DNA from 2 places in the Shouchella oshimensis genome. Region 1 is predicted to be linked to the other one. Evidence: riboswitches for the same ligand, from Rfam matches in the RefSeq annotation. Region 1 holds a riboswitch; the other holds the start of a gene.
The links. A riboswitch is a leader RNA that binds a small molecule or an ion and turns the genes downstream of it on or off. The one in region 1 is predicted to bind cyclic di-AMP.
Positions count from the first base shown of each region.

Region 2: another riboswitch for cyclic di-AMP. It lies ahead of NDM98_RS23095 (adenine nucleotide alpha hydrolase family protein); the one in region 1 lies ahead of NDM98_RS19560 (potassium channel family protein).

Region 1 covers NZ_JAMQJY010000004.1:23,271-31,715, reverse strand. Annotated here, with positions in the region: gene NDM98_RS19575 (GerAB/ArcD/ProY family transporter) at 1-173, shown strand, start outside; gene NDM98_RS19570 (GerAB/ArcD/ProY family transporter) at 109-1,026, shown strand; gene ytvI (sporulation integral membrane protein YtvI) at 1,038-2,096, opposite strand; cyclic di-AMP (ydaO/yuaA leader) riboswitch at 2,313-2,465, shown strand; gene NDM98_RS19560 (potassium channel family protein) at 2,523-3,191, shown strand; gene NDM98_RS19555 (TrkH family potassium uptake protein) at 3,193-4,518, shown strand; partial or broken gene NDM98_RS19550 (alpha/beta fold hydrolase) at 4,589-4,950, shown strand; gene NDM98_RS19545 (DUF3231 family protein) at 5,701-6,210, opposite strand; gene NDM98_RS19540 (manganese catalase family protein) at 6,289-7,146, opposite strand; partial or broken gene NDM98_RS19535 (YdeI/OmpD-associated family protein) at 7,963-8,445, shown strand, end outside.
Region 2 covers NZ_JAMQJY010000008.1:50,911-59,355, forward strand. Annotated here, with positions in the region: gene NDM98_RS23075 (LacI family DNA-binding transcriptional regulator) at 1-522, shown strand, start outside; partial or broken gene NDM98_RS23080 (AAA family ATPase) at 699-1,428, shown strand; gene NDM98_RS23085 (hypothetical protein) at 1,512-1,703, shown strand; gene NDM98_RS23090 (SAM-dependent methyltransferase) at 1,706-2,167, opposite strand; cyclic di-AMP (ydaO/yuaA leader) riboswitch at 2,304-2,463, shown strand; gene NDM98_RS23095 (adenine nucleotide alpha hydrolase family protein) at 2,552-2,962, shown strand; gene NDM98_RS23100 (potassium channel family protein) at 2,996-3,652, shown strand; gene NDM98_RS23105 (TrkH family potassium uptake protein) at 3,699-5,027, shown strand; gene NDM98_RS23110 (NAD(P)/FAD-dependent oxidoreductase) at 5,064-5,951, opposite strand; gene NDM98_RS23115 (Rrf2 family transcriptional regulator) at 6,133-6,534, shown strand; gene NDM98_RS23120 (RNA polymerase sigma factor) at 6,627-7,415, shown strand; gene clpP (ATP-dependent Clp endopeptidase proteolytic subunit ClpP) at 7,430-8,014, shown strand; partial or broken gene NDM98_RS23130 (assimilatory sulfite reductase (NADPH) flavoprotein subunit) at 8,245-8,445, shown strand, end outside.

The DNA.
Region 1 (8,445 bases):
AAGCTCAAGTTGGTGCTGGTCTTTTCACACTACCATACGTTGTTTTTCAAGAAGCCAATACTGATGGGTGGATTTCTGTTCTATTAGCTTGGACTATTTTCACAGTTCATGATTATCGTTCTCTGGTTTATATCCGCAAGCTACCCGCATCTTACATTTTATACATATCTTAAACAAGTTTTAGGTAATATTGTGGGGAATTTTTTAATCCTACTATATACTTTTTATTTTATCTTTATTACCATCACGCTCTTAATTTTCTTTAATACACTTATAGGCGCTTGGGTGTTACCGAATACACCAGGGATTGTTAAATTAATACTTTTTATTATACCTGCTCTCTATCTTTTAATTAGTCCTCTCAAAACAATTGCAACTTTTATGACGATCTCTTCTCCTTTTCTTCTCTTAGCACCAATTTGCGCTACGTTTGCATTTTCAGATTCAGAACCCCTTTATCTTTTGCCTATATTTGAGACAGATTGGATTGGGATTTGGAAAGGTGCATTATCTAGTACTTTTGCTATGCAGGGATTTCTTATACTACCAATTATATATCCATTCGTAAGTGGAACCAGTAAGGAAAAATTGCTAACAGCAACTTATGCAAATATTTTTGTCACAATCTTTTATACATTTATCGTTCTCGCATGTTTTATCTATTTTAGTCCGGGTCAATTTAATATTCTTCCTGAACCTTTTTTATATATGATTAAAACCATTTCATTTACTATTTTTGAACGGGTTGATCTAATTTTTTTAGCATGTTGGTCTATTATCGTGTTAACAACATTAACCATTCTACTTTACGCGTCTACAACCGGTTTGGAGATCATGTTCAATAAAAGTAAAACAAAACTTTTTTCAATTATAATTGGATCTATTGTGGTTATTTTAAGTAACATCCCTCAAAATTTATTAACAATTCGACGAATTTTTCATTTTAATGAATATGCTGACATCGTCTTTGCTATTCTCATTTCGATCTTTCTTTTAATGTACCAAAAATTATTGAAGTACAAATGAAGTAAAATGAACTAAGTTCCACTTGGGAACTTTATAATCTTTGCTTCTTTTGCAGTATTAAATCCTATTATTATTAAAGGACCTAATACTAACCCGGTTATTCCTAATAATTGTGCTCCTAAGTACATTGAAATTAAAGTTGCTAATGGCGACAAACCTATTTGATTTCCCATTACTTTCGGCTCGATTGTTCTTCTTATTATTAAAAGAATACCAGCTAAAACCAAGAGTTGTATGCCAGTACTATTGTCCCCTACCAATAAAAGATAGGTTGCCCAAGGTGCTAATATGACTATCGAACCAATAAGAGGAATGAAATCTATAATCCAAATTACGATCGCCATCGTGAGAGCTACTTTTGGTGAAATAAATAACAGACCAATTAAGGAAATTAAGAATATAGGTATGCTCACAAGAAATTGTGCCTTTAAAAAACCTGAGATAACTTTCGAAAATCGTGCGATCATAAACTGAAACCGTTCGTTCATGTCCTTTGACAGGTTATTGTTTATGAATTTCTTTAGTCTTGGCATCTCAATTAAAAACAAAAACAAAGTAATCAAAAATACAATAAAAGATATTAAGTAACCAGGTATTTTCGCTAACCCGACCGTTACCGTTGAAATGATATCCAACTGGTTCACTGTCGATCTCATCTCTTCAAGAAAATAATTAATTTGGTCATTTATTGATGAAAATACGATATCAGGAAAATCAGAAAAACTTGTTTCTAGTCCTGATATTACTGTATTCCACCCCTCATTAATGTTGGTAATATAAGAAGGAAGATTTTCAAAGAACTGAACTCCTTGAGATATCACTTGAGTTATTGTCAAATAAATAAGACCAATTAAAAATAAAAAAAACAGTAGAAATACAATTGTAACTGAAAATACACGTTTTATTTTCAAAACAATTGTAAGATACCTTACAATCGGTGTTAATATAAGTGCCACAACAAAAGCTAACAAAATTGGATATGAAACCGGGAGAATAAAATAAACTAAGATAATAATAATTAAACTAATAATAATGAACTTTAGATACTTTTGATTAACTAATGAAAACAAAAGATCCCTCTTTTCAATAAAGTAAATCGACCTTATAGAATTATATCATGTTCTCCCAAAGAATTTATTTTTAAGATGTAAATCAGCCATTGAAATTATCTTGATTTCTTTTAAATATGAAGGAAAGTAGTGACAAAAGAAAACTTAAAAATAGTAAGGGAAAATTAGGTTGACACTACTTCCTATTAGGAGTAAATTACTTCTGACAACTTCATTTTCTTCAAATCGCTTAATCCATCTAAATGGTGGAACGGGAGGATAAAGAACAGATGGTTTACACTTTCGTCTTGGGGTGAATCTTACTAAAGAAGGGGTACTCTTGGCTCCTAATCCGACAACTAATCTCGTCAGCGTTATTTTAGAGAGAGAAGGTCTAGACTATTTATTTAAGGATAGTCTTTTTTAAAAATGGAGGGGACATAAAGAATGGCCAAAGAGACCAAAAAACAAGTAGCTGTCATTGGATTAGGTAGGTTTGGAGGTAGTGTATGTAAAGAACTGTATAAAACGGGATACGAAGTTCTTGCGATCGATCGTAACACTGAAAAGATTAACCAATACGTCGATTTCTCTACCCATGCTATTCAAATGGACACGACAGATGAGGAAGCTCTTAGTAATGCTGGCATTAAAAACTGTAGCCATGTCGTTGTAGCGATTGGTAATGATATTCAATCAAGTATTCTTACTACACTTATCTTAAAAGAATTAGACATTCCTAATGTTTGGACAAAAGCACAAAACCAGTATCACCATAAAGTATTAGAGAGAATTGGAGCAGACCGAATTATACACCCTGAGTATGATATGGGGATTAGAGTAGCTCAAAATATGGTCGCAGAAAAGATAATTGATTATATTGACCTCTCAGATGATTATAGTATTGCAGAACTTTTCGCTACTCCAATCGTCAATGGGAAAACATTAGCTTCTTTAGATTTAAGAAGAAAATATAAGATTAATGTTCTTGCTATAAAAAGAGACAATCGATTAACTGTTTCACCCATGCCAGAAGATACGATTCAAACAAATGATTTATTAATTATTATAGGACTAAAAAAAGATGTTAAACGTTTCCAAGAGAAAGGTCTTTAGTATGGAGATTCTAAAAAAGTTGCTCTTTCATAGATCTCCCCCTCAAACGTTAGCATTAGGTTTTCTGATTACAATCCTTATGGGAACCATCTTATTATCACTCCCATATTCAACTCACGCTCCAATATCTTTACTCAATGCCTTTTTTACGGCGACATCCGCAACAACGGTTACCGGACTTGTTGTTCTCGATACTGGTGCTGATTTCACGCGCTTTGGTCAAGTGGTCATCATGACCATGATGCAGATAGGTGGAATTGGCTTAATGACTTTTACGATCTTCATTGTGCTACTACTTGGAAAGAAAATTGGACTTAAGGATCGCTTATTAGTTCAGGAGTCCTTTAACCAACACTCTACCGGTGGTATGGTTAAGCTCGTTAAATTAGTTTTCATTTTTGCTATCAGTATGGAACTACTGGCGACGATCATCTTATCAATTAAATGGGTCCCTGAGTATGGGTGGGGAGAGGGTCTCTTTACAAGTTTATTTCATGCAGTATCAGCATTTAATAATGCTGTTTCTTTGTGGTCAGACAGCTTAACTAGTTACAAGGGCGACCCATTAGTTAATATAGTAATTACTTTTTTATTCATTACTGGAGGCATTGGCTTCACTGTTATTTACGAGTTAATTTCAAAACGTACGTTTAACCATTTATCACTTCACACCAAAGTGATGCTTGTAGGAACATTAATTATTAATGTTATTGCAACACTTTTGATTTTTAGTCTAGAATATCTAAATCCTAACACCTTAGGCAGCTTACCTTTCATTGAGAAAATATGGAGTTCCTATTTTCAAGCCGTCACCCCAAGAACTGCTGGTTTTAATTCACTTGATACCGGAAGTATGGAGACTAGTTCATTGATCTTAACCATGGTATTAATGTTCATAGGGGCAGGTAGTGCTTCTACTGGAAGTGGAATTAAGCTTACCACTTTTCTAGTAACGATCATTGCCGTGATTAGTTACTTACGAGGTAGACAAGAACCTGTCCTATATGAACGCACACTGCCTTCTAGTATTATTGTCCGCTCACTTGCAATAATTGTGACTAGCTTCCTATTTGTTCTAAGTGGTATATTTTTGCTTTCAATTGTTGAAAGTGCAAGCCTTCTTGAGATTTCTTTTGAAGCCTTTTCCGCATTTGGTACCGTAGGATTGTCCATGGGATTAACCTCTGGCTTATCGACTTCCGGGAAATTGATCATCTGTCTACTCATGTTTATAGGAAGAATTGGTCCTGTTACCTTTGCATTTGCTTTGGCAAAAGCAGACAAACGAAAAATTAATTATCCTAAAGGAGATATTTTCACAGGGTAATCTCATGAAGCTCAATAAGAGAATGAGTGAAATATTTCAGCTCATTTTAATTCAGGATAGAACATTTAATATTTTATGTAGATGGAGGCTATTTAATGCTTTAGAGTATTCCATTATCGGTAAAGGAGAACCTATATTAATCATGCACGGAGGTCATTCAATTGTAATGAAGAGTTCGGATATAAGGAACTATTAGTTAATGGTTTCTCTATTATTACTCCTTCAAGAGCAGGGTATGGAAGTACATCAAAAGGAGTAGGAGAAAGTCTTTCTATTGCATGTAAGTATTATATGGAGTTACTAAATCATTTGAACATTAATAAAGTTCACCTTATCGCAATATCCGCAGGTGGTCCTAGTGGTTTATATTTCACTTCTAAATATCAAAATGTAGTTTGTTCACTTACTTTACAATCTGCTGTTACAACAGAACTAGTTTAAGAGAACCAATTACGTTTATATAAGAAGTACCAAAGCTTTAAAAGCCTTGGTACTTCTTCATTCATTAGTTTAACCTTATGCGGTTGAGAGGACTCGAACCTCCCCACGAGTTAAACGTTAAAAGCTATTTCCGAACATTCCATCCACTTGTAAATATATAGAAAAAACAAGCGTGGAAAGAATGTGGAAAGAATCACGCTATAATCACCTATATATTCCCAAAAATAAAAAAGCACCAAAGCTCTAAAAGCCTTGGTACTACTGATATGCGGTTGAGAGGACTCGAACCTCCACGGGTTTAACCCCACTAGGCCCTCAATGCCGTGGAAACGTGTTATCTCCTGCAAACACCTACACTAGTTGCACTCATTTGCACCATTTTCATATCGAAACGCCCATTTTCAAATACCGTGGTGAAGAATTGGTGAACCTAAAATATCCTTATTCTTTGCCATTTGGAGACTCCTTGCTCATCTTAACAAATTTCAATAAGCGAACATTAAGTAAAAAAATTATAGAATCATTCGCCCTTATATTTCTAGCTTAACTCTTGATTATCTTACTCATAATAATACCACGATAATTTGCAGTATCCCAATCGACATCCTCCACAAATTTGTATCCTCGACCAGTATACATGCCTATAACATGATCCGCTTTCTTAGCTGTATCAAGTACAATTTCGAAATAAGTACCAAAGCTATTAGCCTTGGCACTCTGGATTACATCTGTGAACTTCTCTTACTTTTCTTTAGGACTCTGATGAAGGGGAGGAGGTATAAGCCATCCTTTTTCTTTTATTAGCTTTAAGTACTTAGCACCAAGTGCTGCTTTACTAATATGGAATTGACCGAACATCATGGCAATGTCTTCTCGAATAGATTGTCCCATGATTGTGCTACATGTTACTAAACCTGCTGCGAGTTTCTCTGATGCAGATGCAGCGATATCTGGATCTAAAAACCTTGCACCTACAGGAATGTCATTTAGATCAACTGCCGGTGGTTCTGGTGCAGAAGGTGAAACGGCAATCCCGTTCTCTTTTAATAAATCTGATACTTTTTTTACTTCGGCTTGTCCTGCTTCTACTGACTCTTGCAATAGTTTTTTTAGGTCATGATCTCCTACATGGTTCAATAAAACTTGCGCTTCGGCAATGGCTTTATTCCCCATCAATACAAAATTCCAAGTGCTAAATACTTCACCATAATGCATTGGTTCGTCTTGTGGATTACCGCTTAAGATTCCCATTTGTACCTCCAATGTAATTTTGTCTTACTGTATTAAGAGTTCCCATTGGAATTATAACTATACGAGCAAACTGAAATCTTAATTATTTAAGTCATTAAGACCTGGACTGTGCTCGTTTGGCATATCAGATAGCTCTGGTACTGGGAAACCCTCAGGTGGAGGAGTGACAGAAAATTCACCACCATTTCTACTAGGTGTTTGTCCGTGTAGAATCTCAGCCATTCTTGTCTCATCCAATCGAAAATTGAATTGAACATTATGATATCCAAGATCAACAAATCTTCTACACTCTGGATATTTGTTGATATCATAGTTCGGAACTGGGAACAACTTACCCCACTCAACGCCTAATGTTTCAAGTGCTTTCGCAAATGCATTTTGATGGGCATTATCACGTACAATTAAGAAACCAAGCGTTTCTCGGAATGTTGGATTACTACTCATCTCATAAATCCTTGTTTTTTGTAAAACACCTGTAGATTCCAAAACAACATTATTCAATAAATCAGCAACAAGATTACCATGACTATAGACCCAAGACCCATTCCAAGGGTTTCCCGCAGCATCCACTGGAAGAGATGCCTGAGCTCCAATTATGTAATGGTGAGGATTAGCTTCTTGCTTTATAGCATCATCCAGTGGAGCACCGTCATCAGCCTGACTCCCTACTCCACTTGCACCTGATTCATCTAATAAAGCGTTAATTGTATTTTGAACGAGCTCAACGTGCGCGATCTCTTCAAGAAAAACGCCACGTATTAGATCTTTAAATTGTTTTTCTTTCCCTCTAAAATTAGAGCTTTGAAAGAAATATTGCATCATAGTACGCATCTCCCCATAATGTCCTCCAAGTATCTCCTGCAATACTTTGGCAGCAGCAGGATCGGGTTGAGCAGGTTTAACAATATTAATAAGTTCTTCCTTGTAATAATACATTTAGACGCCCCTTTTCTGTTCTGATATGTAAAGTTTAAGCTGTATTCATTAAAATATTCAGTTATATGTAAATTGAGGAGTTTTGTTCTTTTTAACTTTTGCATAATGAATCAAATAGAGACTTTAATATTTGAATAAAAATGAGTACTGCCAAAAATAACGTATAAAATTAAAACTGAAGCATACTATATGTTTTGTACGTTACTACTTATGCACTTTCCCCTCCAACCTCTTAATAGAAAGAGATTCGTATGTAAACCAGTTGCTCTAGAGTAGCTGTTTTTTAAAATTTCAAGAAAGAAAATCAAAGCATTTTCTATATAATTCTTACTCCAGTACTGTAATGAGACTAGCAACTTCTTTTGTAGAACAAAAAATACCAAAGCTCTAGAAGCCTTGGTATTAGTAGTTTAAAACTATATGCGGCCCGGAGGACTCGAACCTCCACGGGTTTAACCTCACTAAGCCCTCAATCGGGTGCATACATGTTATCTCCTACAAGCACGCACACTACTTGCACTCATTTGCACCATTTTCATATCGAAACGCCCATTTTCAAATATCGTGGTGAAGAAATGGTGAACCTTAATTCCTCTGATATTACGCTAATAAAAACCCGCCTGTAAATATTACCCATTTAAAAATCCGAACCATGAATTATAATACAGATATACCGTACACTATAATTTCATTTGTTTTTAAATCTTTAATGGTAACTATATATATATCTATCTGCCTACTATATTTTAAATACGGGGATTAATACTATATAGTCTATATTCTGCTGTAAATCAAGAGTTGAGAGGAGTAAAAAACATGGAAATTAAAAATCTGCTTACTTTACAAAACCGACAAGAATTAAGAGATTGGTTTGAGGAACATTCATCTAAGGATGAATATTGTTGGGTTATTGTTAGTATGACGGAACAACCAAATACCCTTCTATATCTAGATGCCGTAGAAGAAGCTTTATGTTTTGGTTGGATCGATGGCATTAAGAAAAAAATCTCAGACACCGAATTGGCTCAAAGGCTTTCTCCACGAAAGAAAAAAAGTAATTGGACAATTAAATAAGGAAAGAGTAAGGCGCTTAAGCAAATTAGGCTTAATGAAAGAAAGAGGGCTGCTTGTTCTTCCTGACATGAGCCCCGAATCTTTCATCATAGATAAAGAGATTAACACGTTTATAAAAACGGACAAAGAAGTATACAAAAATTTTACTCATCTTCCTGAACTCTATATACGAATTAGAATTGATACGATACAAAGTTATAAAGATACCCCTGATATTTACTATAA
Region 2 (8,445 bases), on a different contig from region 1:
AAAATGGTGACAGAGTATCTATTACTTTTAAAGCACAAACGAATTGCCTTTGTAGGTGGACGGCGAGATGCCTTTGTGACTATTGATCGGAAAAATGGCTACATAGAAGCACTTGAAACTTCTGCTATTCAGATTGATGAATCGCTCATGGTTTATCATGATGAAATTTTTGAAGGCGGTGAAAAAGCAGTTATAGAGCTTATGTCACAAAAAAATCCTCCTTCAGCAATGATTGTCACAGATGATTTAATGGCTTTAGGTGTATTACGAATGCTCTTCAGTATGAATGTATCTGTACCAGATAATATGTCTGTTGTTAGTTTTAATAATGTGTTGATGTCTAAGTTGTCAACGCCTCCACTTACAACGCTTGATATTCATATTCATGAGCTCGGATACAAAGCGGCTCAAATGCTTCGTCAGTGTATACTTGATCCAAAAGCATCTCCTACAAGTCATATCGTGGATCATCATCTGATTCGTCGGGCGACAAGCAGAGCACATAAAGAAATCTCAACATAATTCATAGCCTGAATATCCGCTGAGGATTTTCAGGCTATTTAGCTATATGGATGTAATACACTTGCATAAGTATCTCCTTAAACATAAATGTACTTTCCGATGTAATTGATAAAAGTTAAAAGGATAAATAATGTTTCGCATTAAAGAATACAACTTCAAAAAAGTAGGTGATGAAGATGTACCTTAAAAGAATTACACTTCTGCATAATAAGATCTCATCTTATGATACGTATCCTTTTTCAATTCCTGCGGTTAAACAGCTTCATGATCTTAAACTTGATCATTCCGTAACCTTTTTTGTAGGAGAGAACGGCTCTGGTAAATCAACTCTTCTAGAAGCGATTGCCGATAAATGCGAGTTTAATACGGCAGGAGGAGGACGAAATAATAGCTTTGAGGTACACGCTTCAAAGTCAGTACTTGGCGACTATATCCGCTTGGCCTGGATGCCCAAAATCACAAATGGATTTTTCCTTAGGGCGGAATCGTTTTATCATTTTGCGACACATCTCGATGAACTCGATGATCCAAGAAGATATCAACAATATGGTGGGAAATCTCTTCATCACCAATCTCATGGCGAATCCTTTCTCTCATTATTTATGAACCGTTTTAATGGCAAGGCTCTTTATCTATTGGATGAGCCTGAGGCCGCTTTATCTCCAAGCTAGACAATTAGCCTTTATAAAAGTGATTCACGACCTTGTTTCGAGTGATCAGGCTCAGTTCATCATTGCGACTCACTCTCCTATATTGCTCGGGTACCCAGATGCTGAGATCTTCAGCTTTGATGAGCAGTCCATTAGCTCTGTTGAATATGAAATGACAGATCATTATCAGCTAACAAAGTACTTTCTACAGAATCGAGAGAGGGTTTTTTTCGAATTGTTTAAAGAAGAGCAGTAAAAGAATAGCTCTTCTTTTACATTTTTTATTGTGTTAAAGTGGAGATAAAGGTATAATATTCCAACTGGAGAGGAGGCTTTAAAATGCTATATTTGCCGTATATACTTGCTACACTTGGTGGTACCTATTTAATTGTGTTTATACTTAATGGCATTCTTGATACATTGTTTGGACTAGAACCAAGTATCAAAAAATGGGCACTGTCCTCAGCTGTTATTACCATTATTATTCTATTGGCTTTTAACTTGTTCGGAGGCATTGGTATATTGGTGTAGAGTTATTCATTCCAATATTCCTCCATTATTTCATGTGACCAATCAGGTTGATGAATAGGTTCCTTTGGTAGAAATTCCTTCATAACGGGTTTGATATCCACGATAGGTGTTCCATCAATACAATCTAAACCTCGAACGATCAATTTCTTCCCTTGCCTTCCAAGTAACTGGACCGTCGTTAAGCCTAATCGATTTGGTCTGTTTTTCCCTCGTTGAGCAAAAATCCCTGTTAATGGGAAAGTTTCATTATTTCTAGGATGTCTTGCGCCGTTTTCAATTCTCTCTTTATCCACTTTATGAAAATAAAAAATAATCTCAAGATGTGAGAATGTTTCAATTTCGAAGAGAGATTCTTCAGAAAATGAATCATTAATCATTATGCTCGATTGTACGTTCCCCCAGTTATCATCTTCTACTTCCACTCTTTTGTTTGATACAACGCCTATTGGATCAATTGTTACCACCTAATCAGCTCCCTTCAAATTATGCACAATATAGTATACTTATCATTATACAATATTTCCCTTATGTCGGATTGAAAAAAAATAAAAAAAAAGCTTTATTTCTTCGGATAAGAGGCGTATGATCATTTTTAGAAATAAAAGATTAACGCAGAATATTTCAGGTGAAATAACGGGGGAACCAACGAGTTCTAATTGAACTCTGGGGTTAATTATTTGCTACTTATAGATAGTGAATAACGGGTACTCTCAAGTCCGAATCCGACAGCTAACCTCGTATGCGTTTTGAGAGAGAACAAACGGTGAAAAAGCGTAAGCTCCCGGATGAAGCTCTCTTTTCTTGGAGTTTTTTTGTGCTGTTATGAGTTAATAAGGAGGTTTTATAACATGAACATGGAAGAAAAAATTATGGTTTGTCATATCTCAGAGAATCACAATGGGGACCCGCTACTCGAGAGAGGGGTTCAGTTGTCACAGATGTTTGATTCTCCATTATATATATTATATTTAAGTGGGCAGTCAGAAGATGAACAAACACACAAAGATCAACTTAATCGATTAGGATGTCAAGATTTGGTCGATGATAATCGTATGAGCTCGATCTTTCAAACGTATAAAGGACAGGATAAGCTGCCGCAAATCATCTTGGATAAGGCACGCGAGAATCAAATTACCCAGCTTGTTATTGGTCAGTGTAGTCAATCAAGATGGGAGCTTCTAAAAAAAGGTGATTTTGTTAACAGACTTGTTAGCAAAATGGGCGACATTGATTTGCATATCGTTCCTGTGAGTAAATAGAAAATCTTATGCACTGAATTAGGGGTGAATGTCTTGAAAAAACAATTTATTGTTATTGGGCTAGGACGATTTGGTAGTAGCTTAACTAAAACGTTGGTTGAGGCTGGTCATGAGGTACTTGCCGTAGATAAGGATATTGATTTAGTGCAAGGCATGTCTTCTATCGCGACGCATGCAATACAGGCTGACGCAACTGATGAATCTGTTCTAAAAGAACTTGGTGCAGGGAATTTTAGTCATGCTGTGGTGGCAATTGGTGAGAATTTGCAATCCAGTATCTTGACAACTCTTCTTCTAAAAGAGATGAATATTCCTAAAGTAACCGTTAAAGCTAAAAATATCATCTATGGAAAAGTCCTTACCAAAATTGGTGCAGATCAAGTTGTATATCCTGAGAGAGACATGGGTATACGCCTAGGTAGACAACTTAGTTCGGACAATTTAATTGATTATATCGAACTCTCCCCTATATATAATTTAGTGGAAATGAATGCTCCAGCTGCTATGAATGGTTATTCTATTTATGATTTGGACGTCAGAGCAAAATATGGTGTCAATATTATGGCTATTAAATCGAACGGTGAGATTAACATTTCACCAAGAGCAGAAGATAAAATTCAGACTGGGGACACATTACTCTTAATTGGTTCGAATGAAGATATTAGTGCATTGGAACGAAAATATGAATGAAGTGGATTATAATGATAAACACCTATTGAAAATTGATTTTAAACAAATGACAAGTAAGATGAGCCCACCTCAGTTTGTCATGCTTGTTTTTCTATTTCTGATACTGATAGGTACTTGTATACTCGCTTTGCCAATCTCTTCAGCAAGTGGTTTGTCTATTGGTCTTTTAGATGCTCTTTTTACAGCAACATCTGCTGTGTGTGTAAATGGGTTAGTCGTAGTAGATACTGGTTCAGTTTTTTCTACATTTGGGCAAGTAGTTATTATGATTTTAATTCAGGTTGGTGGCTTAGGGTTTATGACAATGGGTGTTATTGTAGCGATCATGCTTGGTAAGAGAATTGGCTTAAAACAGAGATTAATTATTCAGCAGACAACCCAATCTAAGTCTTCATCAGGATTAGTTAAGCTTTGTCTCTATATTGTTTTTATTGCCTTTGCTTTTGAAACGGTTGCTGTTACTGTACTTACCTTACGTTGGATGGGAGATATGGGGTTTGCAGAGGCATTATATCATGCCGTTTTCCATTCTGTATCTGCTTTTAATAATGCAGGTTTTGCTCTCTGGTCAGATAGTCTTTCGAGTTATGTGAATGACCCTGTTGTTAACTTAACGATCATTTGGTTATTTGTTAGTGGTGGTCTTGGTTACATTGTTATTGTAGAGCTCATTAGAAAACGAAAATGGAGAAGTTTTTCATTACATACTAAAATTGTTCTTGTTAGTTCAGGTTCATTACTTGCTATTGGTTTCTTACTTGTTTTTGCGTTAGAAACATTGAATCCACAAACCTTTGGACAGTTGTCTTGGTCAGAACGAATATGGTCCGGCTTCTTTCAGAGTGCGACTTCAAGAAGTGCTGGCTTTAATACAATTGATATTAGTAATATGTTATCAGCTTCTCAACTTGTTTTAATCATTCTCATGTTTATAGGAGCTTCCTCAGGTGGAACGGGTGGAGGGATTAAAACGACTACTTTTTTCGTTTTAATCTTAGCTACATTTAATACCTTTCGCGGTGGCGGACAAATTCATGCTTTTGAGCGCAAAATCTCTGTTGAGATTATTATGAGAGCTCTTGCGGTAGTAATTAGTTCACTGCTTTGTGTTTTTGTCGTTGCGCTCCTCCTTACTGTGACTGAAGGAATTTATGAAGAACATTTTATGGAAGTACTTTTTGAAGCTACTTCTGCATTTAGTACAGCAGGACTTTCTATGGGACTAACAAGTGAGCTTTCTCCAATGGGGAAATTTATTGTTACGATTACAATGTTTATTGGACGATTAGGACCACTCACTTTAGCCTATGCTTTAGCTGAAAAGAAGAAGAAATCAAAGCTTGGTTATCCTGAAGACCATGTTTTAATCGGATAAACTGAAAGGAACGCCCAAGTGAGCGTTCTTTTTTTCTTAAAAATCTAGTTCTATAAGATCGACATTCACAGCAACACCAGCTTTATTACCTGAGGCAGCAGATACAATAAGCTGTGATAAAGCAGGACTAATAGCATCGCCAGCTGCATAGATATGCTTCTTAGAAGTTCTGCCGAAGTCATCCACTTCTATGGCTCCAGTTTCCGTTAAATCGACCCCAATCTGTTCTTTTAAAGAATTAGCTATAAATGTAGGGGCCACAAATCCTCCTGAGCGCTTAATTGTTGTTCCACTCTCAAATTCTACATGAGAAAGTTGACCATCCTCTCCAATTAAACGGCTGATTTTTTCCGTTACCACTGAAATCCCTTTTGATTCAAGTTTCTTTCTATCCTCGGTATTCAAAGAATGACCATTAGTAGCAAGAACCAAATCTTTAGACCAGTTATAAAGTAGTTTGGCCATATGCATGGCGTGTTCGGTATCGTTAATGATCACAAGAGGTTTATCTCTTAATTCCAAGCCATCGCAGTAAGGGCAGTTAAATAGACTCTTTCCATATAAACCACCTATTCCGTCAATTGGAGGAAGGGACTCTTTAAAACCAACTGCTAGTATGACTTTTGTAGCATAAAACGTTTGTCCACCAGATGCTGTAATCATAAAGGATGATTCGTTCTTAGATCGTAGGATACTTGTTACTGTTCTGTTAATAGTAGAAATGGAGGGATAGGTTGCTAATTCTTCATTACCTATTCTTCTAAATTCGGATGGAGTGGTGCCATCTCGAGTGATAAAACCATGTGATTCATGGGTGACTTGATTTCGGTTTGTGTGATCGTCAAATAACAAAATGTTTCTTCGAGCTCTTCCAAGTACAAGTGCCGAGCTGAGTCCTGCTTGGTCCTCCTCCAATAATCGCACAATCAAAGATCTTCTCAGAATGCATATAATCTCCTTCTTTCATATATATTAAAGATACTCTATATCTATAATAGTCGTTATAAATCGTAAGCACAAATAAGACGCTCATGTTTGTTGACGTTCTCAAAACCTGTTGAGATAATACTTATAAGTAAATCATAATGACTTAGGTGATAAAACAATGAATTATTCAAAGGGAACGAACTATGCCCTACACACTATGCTGTATTTGGCTACTCAAAAAGAAAATTTGATTGTAGGTGTGCAAGAATTAGCAGACCATCAATCTGTCTCTCCTTCATATTTGTCAAAAATTTTAACGAAGCTTACAAAACAAGGCTTAATTGAATCACATTCTGGTGCGCAAGGTGGCTACCGTTTAAGTCGTGATAAATACACCATTTCTTTTTTGGACATCATACAGGCAGTTGAAGGCAATGCTCCTTTATTTAAAGGCTGCGAGAGAAATGCACCTGGCTGCTTAATTGAAGCGGTCATGGAAGAATCAGAACAAAAAATGGATGAGTATCTACTATCTAAAACGATTGGTCATGTAGCTGATCAAGCGAATCAATCAATGTAGTTTTTATATAAAAGAAGAATTTTTTTAAAACCGTATCTTTTTGAGCGGTTTTTTCGTCTATATAAGTGAAGTCACAATTAAAGGAGGGTAACATGCGGCCGCTTGTTCAAATTGCTCCGAAAACAAACCACGAGGACTTTGAGAAATTAGTTTCACCATATTTGCAGTCTCTTCATTCCTACTGTCATTATGTGACTCGCTCCAAATGGGATGCAGAAGACTTAATGCAGGAAACATTGGTTAAGTTATATCAACGTTCTACTAAACAACACATTCCAATGTCTAAAGCTTACCTGCATCGTATTGCCTCAAATGCTTGGATTGATCGAGTGCGCAAGAAGAAGGTGGATGAAGTATTAACTGATCATGAGATTGAAAGCATAAATAAACATCAACCAGTATCCAGTGCTACGGCATTAGCCATAAACGTTCTGCTTAAGACATGTACACCTAAACAACGTGTTGTTTTCATGCTGGTGGATGCGTTTAATTATTCAGCGCAAGAAGCTGCGCACGTGTTAGGTGAGACAGAGGGGGCAGTAAAAGCCAACCTGCACCGAGCAAGGAAAAATATAAAAAAACAAAAAGTAGCTGAAACAGAGGTGGATGAGAGCTTAATTTCCGCTTATAGCACGGTTTTGATTGATGGTGATGTGAATAAAATCATTCGTATGTATCAGCAAGACATGCAGGCTAGCATGAGTAGTCAATTAAATAATGATCAATCAATCTATTCGATTCAGTTGATTGGAGGAACAACGATAGGGTATGCATTGGCTTGTATTATTTTAAGATCTGGTCAGAGGATGTACATTCCCATTTATCAGAAAACTGCCTATAAAACTGCGGAATATATAGGTGAATCTCTAAGAGCTGCATAAGAAAGGAGAACTTCATGTCAAATGTAGTTCCTTATGTCGTTGAGCAAACAAGTCGCGGGGAGAGATCGTATGATATCTATTCACGCTTACTCAAGGATCGAGTTGTTTTTTTAGGGTCAGAGGTAAATGATCCTGTAGCCAATAGCATTGTAGCTCAGTTATTGTTTTTAGCAGCAGAGGATCCAGATAAGGATATCTCGCTTTATATCAATAGTCCTGGTGGATCTACTTCTGCTGGTCTGGCTATACTTGATACAATGAATTTTATAAAGCCAGATGTTCAAACCATTTGTTTAGGTATGGCCGCTTCAATGGGTGCCATTCTATTAACAGCTGGAGCGAAAGGAAAACGTTTGGCACTACCAAACAGTGAGATTATGATTCATCAACCACTTGGTGGTGCGCAAGGCCAAGCGGCAGACATAGAAATTAGTGCACGAAGAATTATTAAACTTCGTGAGCAAATAGAAGAATTTATGTCAAACCAAACAGGGCAACCCAAAAGCAAAGTGGCAAAAGATATGGATCGAGATTATTTCATGTCATCAGAAGAAGCAATGCAATATGGGCTTATTGATAAAATTGTGAAAGGTCAATAGAAAAACGGCGTATTCCTACTATAGGGTACGCCGTTTTTCTATTATTTGTGAAGCGGTTGGAGACGTAACAAGGGACTTTAGTGAAATAAAGAAAAATCTCAAAACCTATTTGACACATAGGAATTATAAAGTTAGGATAGGGTAGTAAAATAATAAATAAGAACTACATATTAATGATGCGTTAACTAAAATGAGATGGTTTAAATCATCGTTTCGTGAGGTGGAAAACGTTGCAACTCCATAGTCAGAATAGTCCTTTTACTCAAGAACAAGTAGACTTATTAAATCAGTTGCTGCCAACATTGACAGCAGAACAAAAGATTTGGATCAGTGGGTATTTGGCTGCTAGTCAAACGGCAGTAGCCTCACTTACTAATCCAGAAATTAACCAAACTAATTTGCCTGTCGAGTCAGAATCTGTACCGAAAATT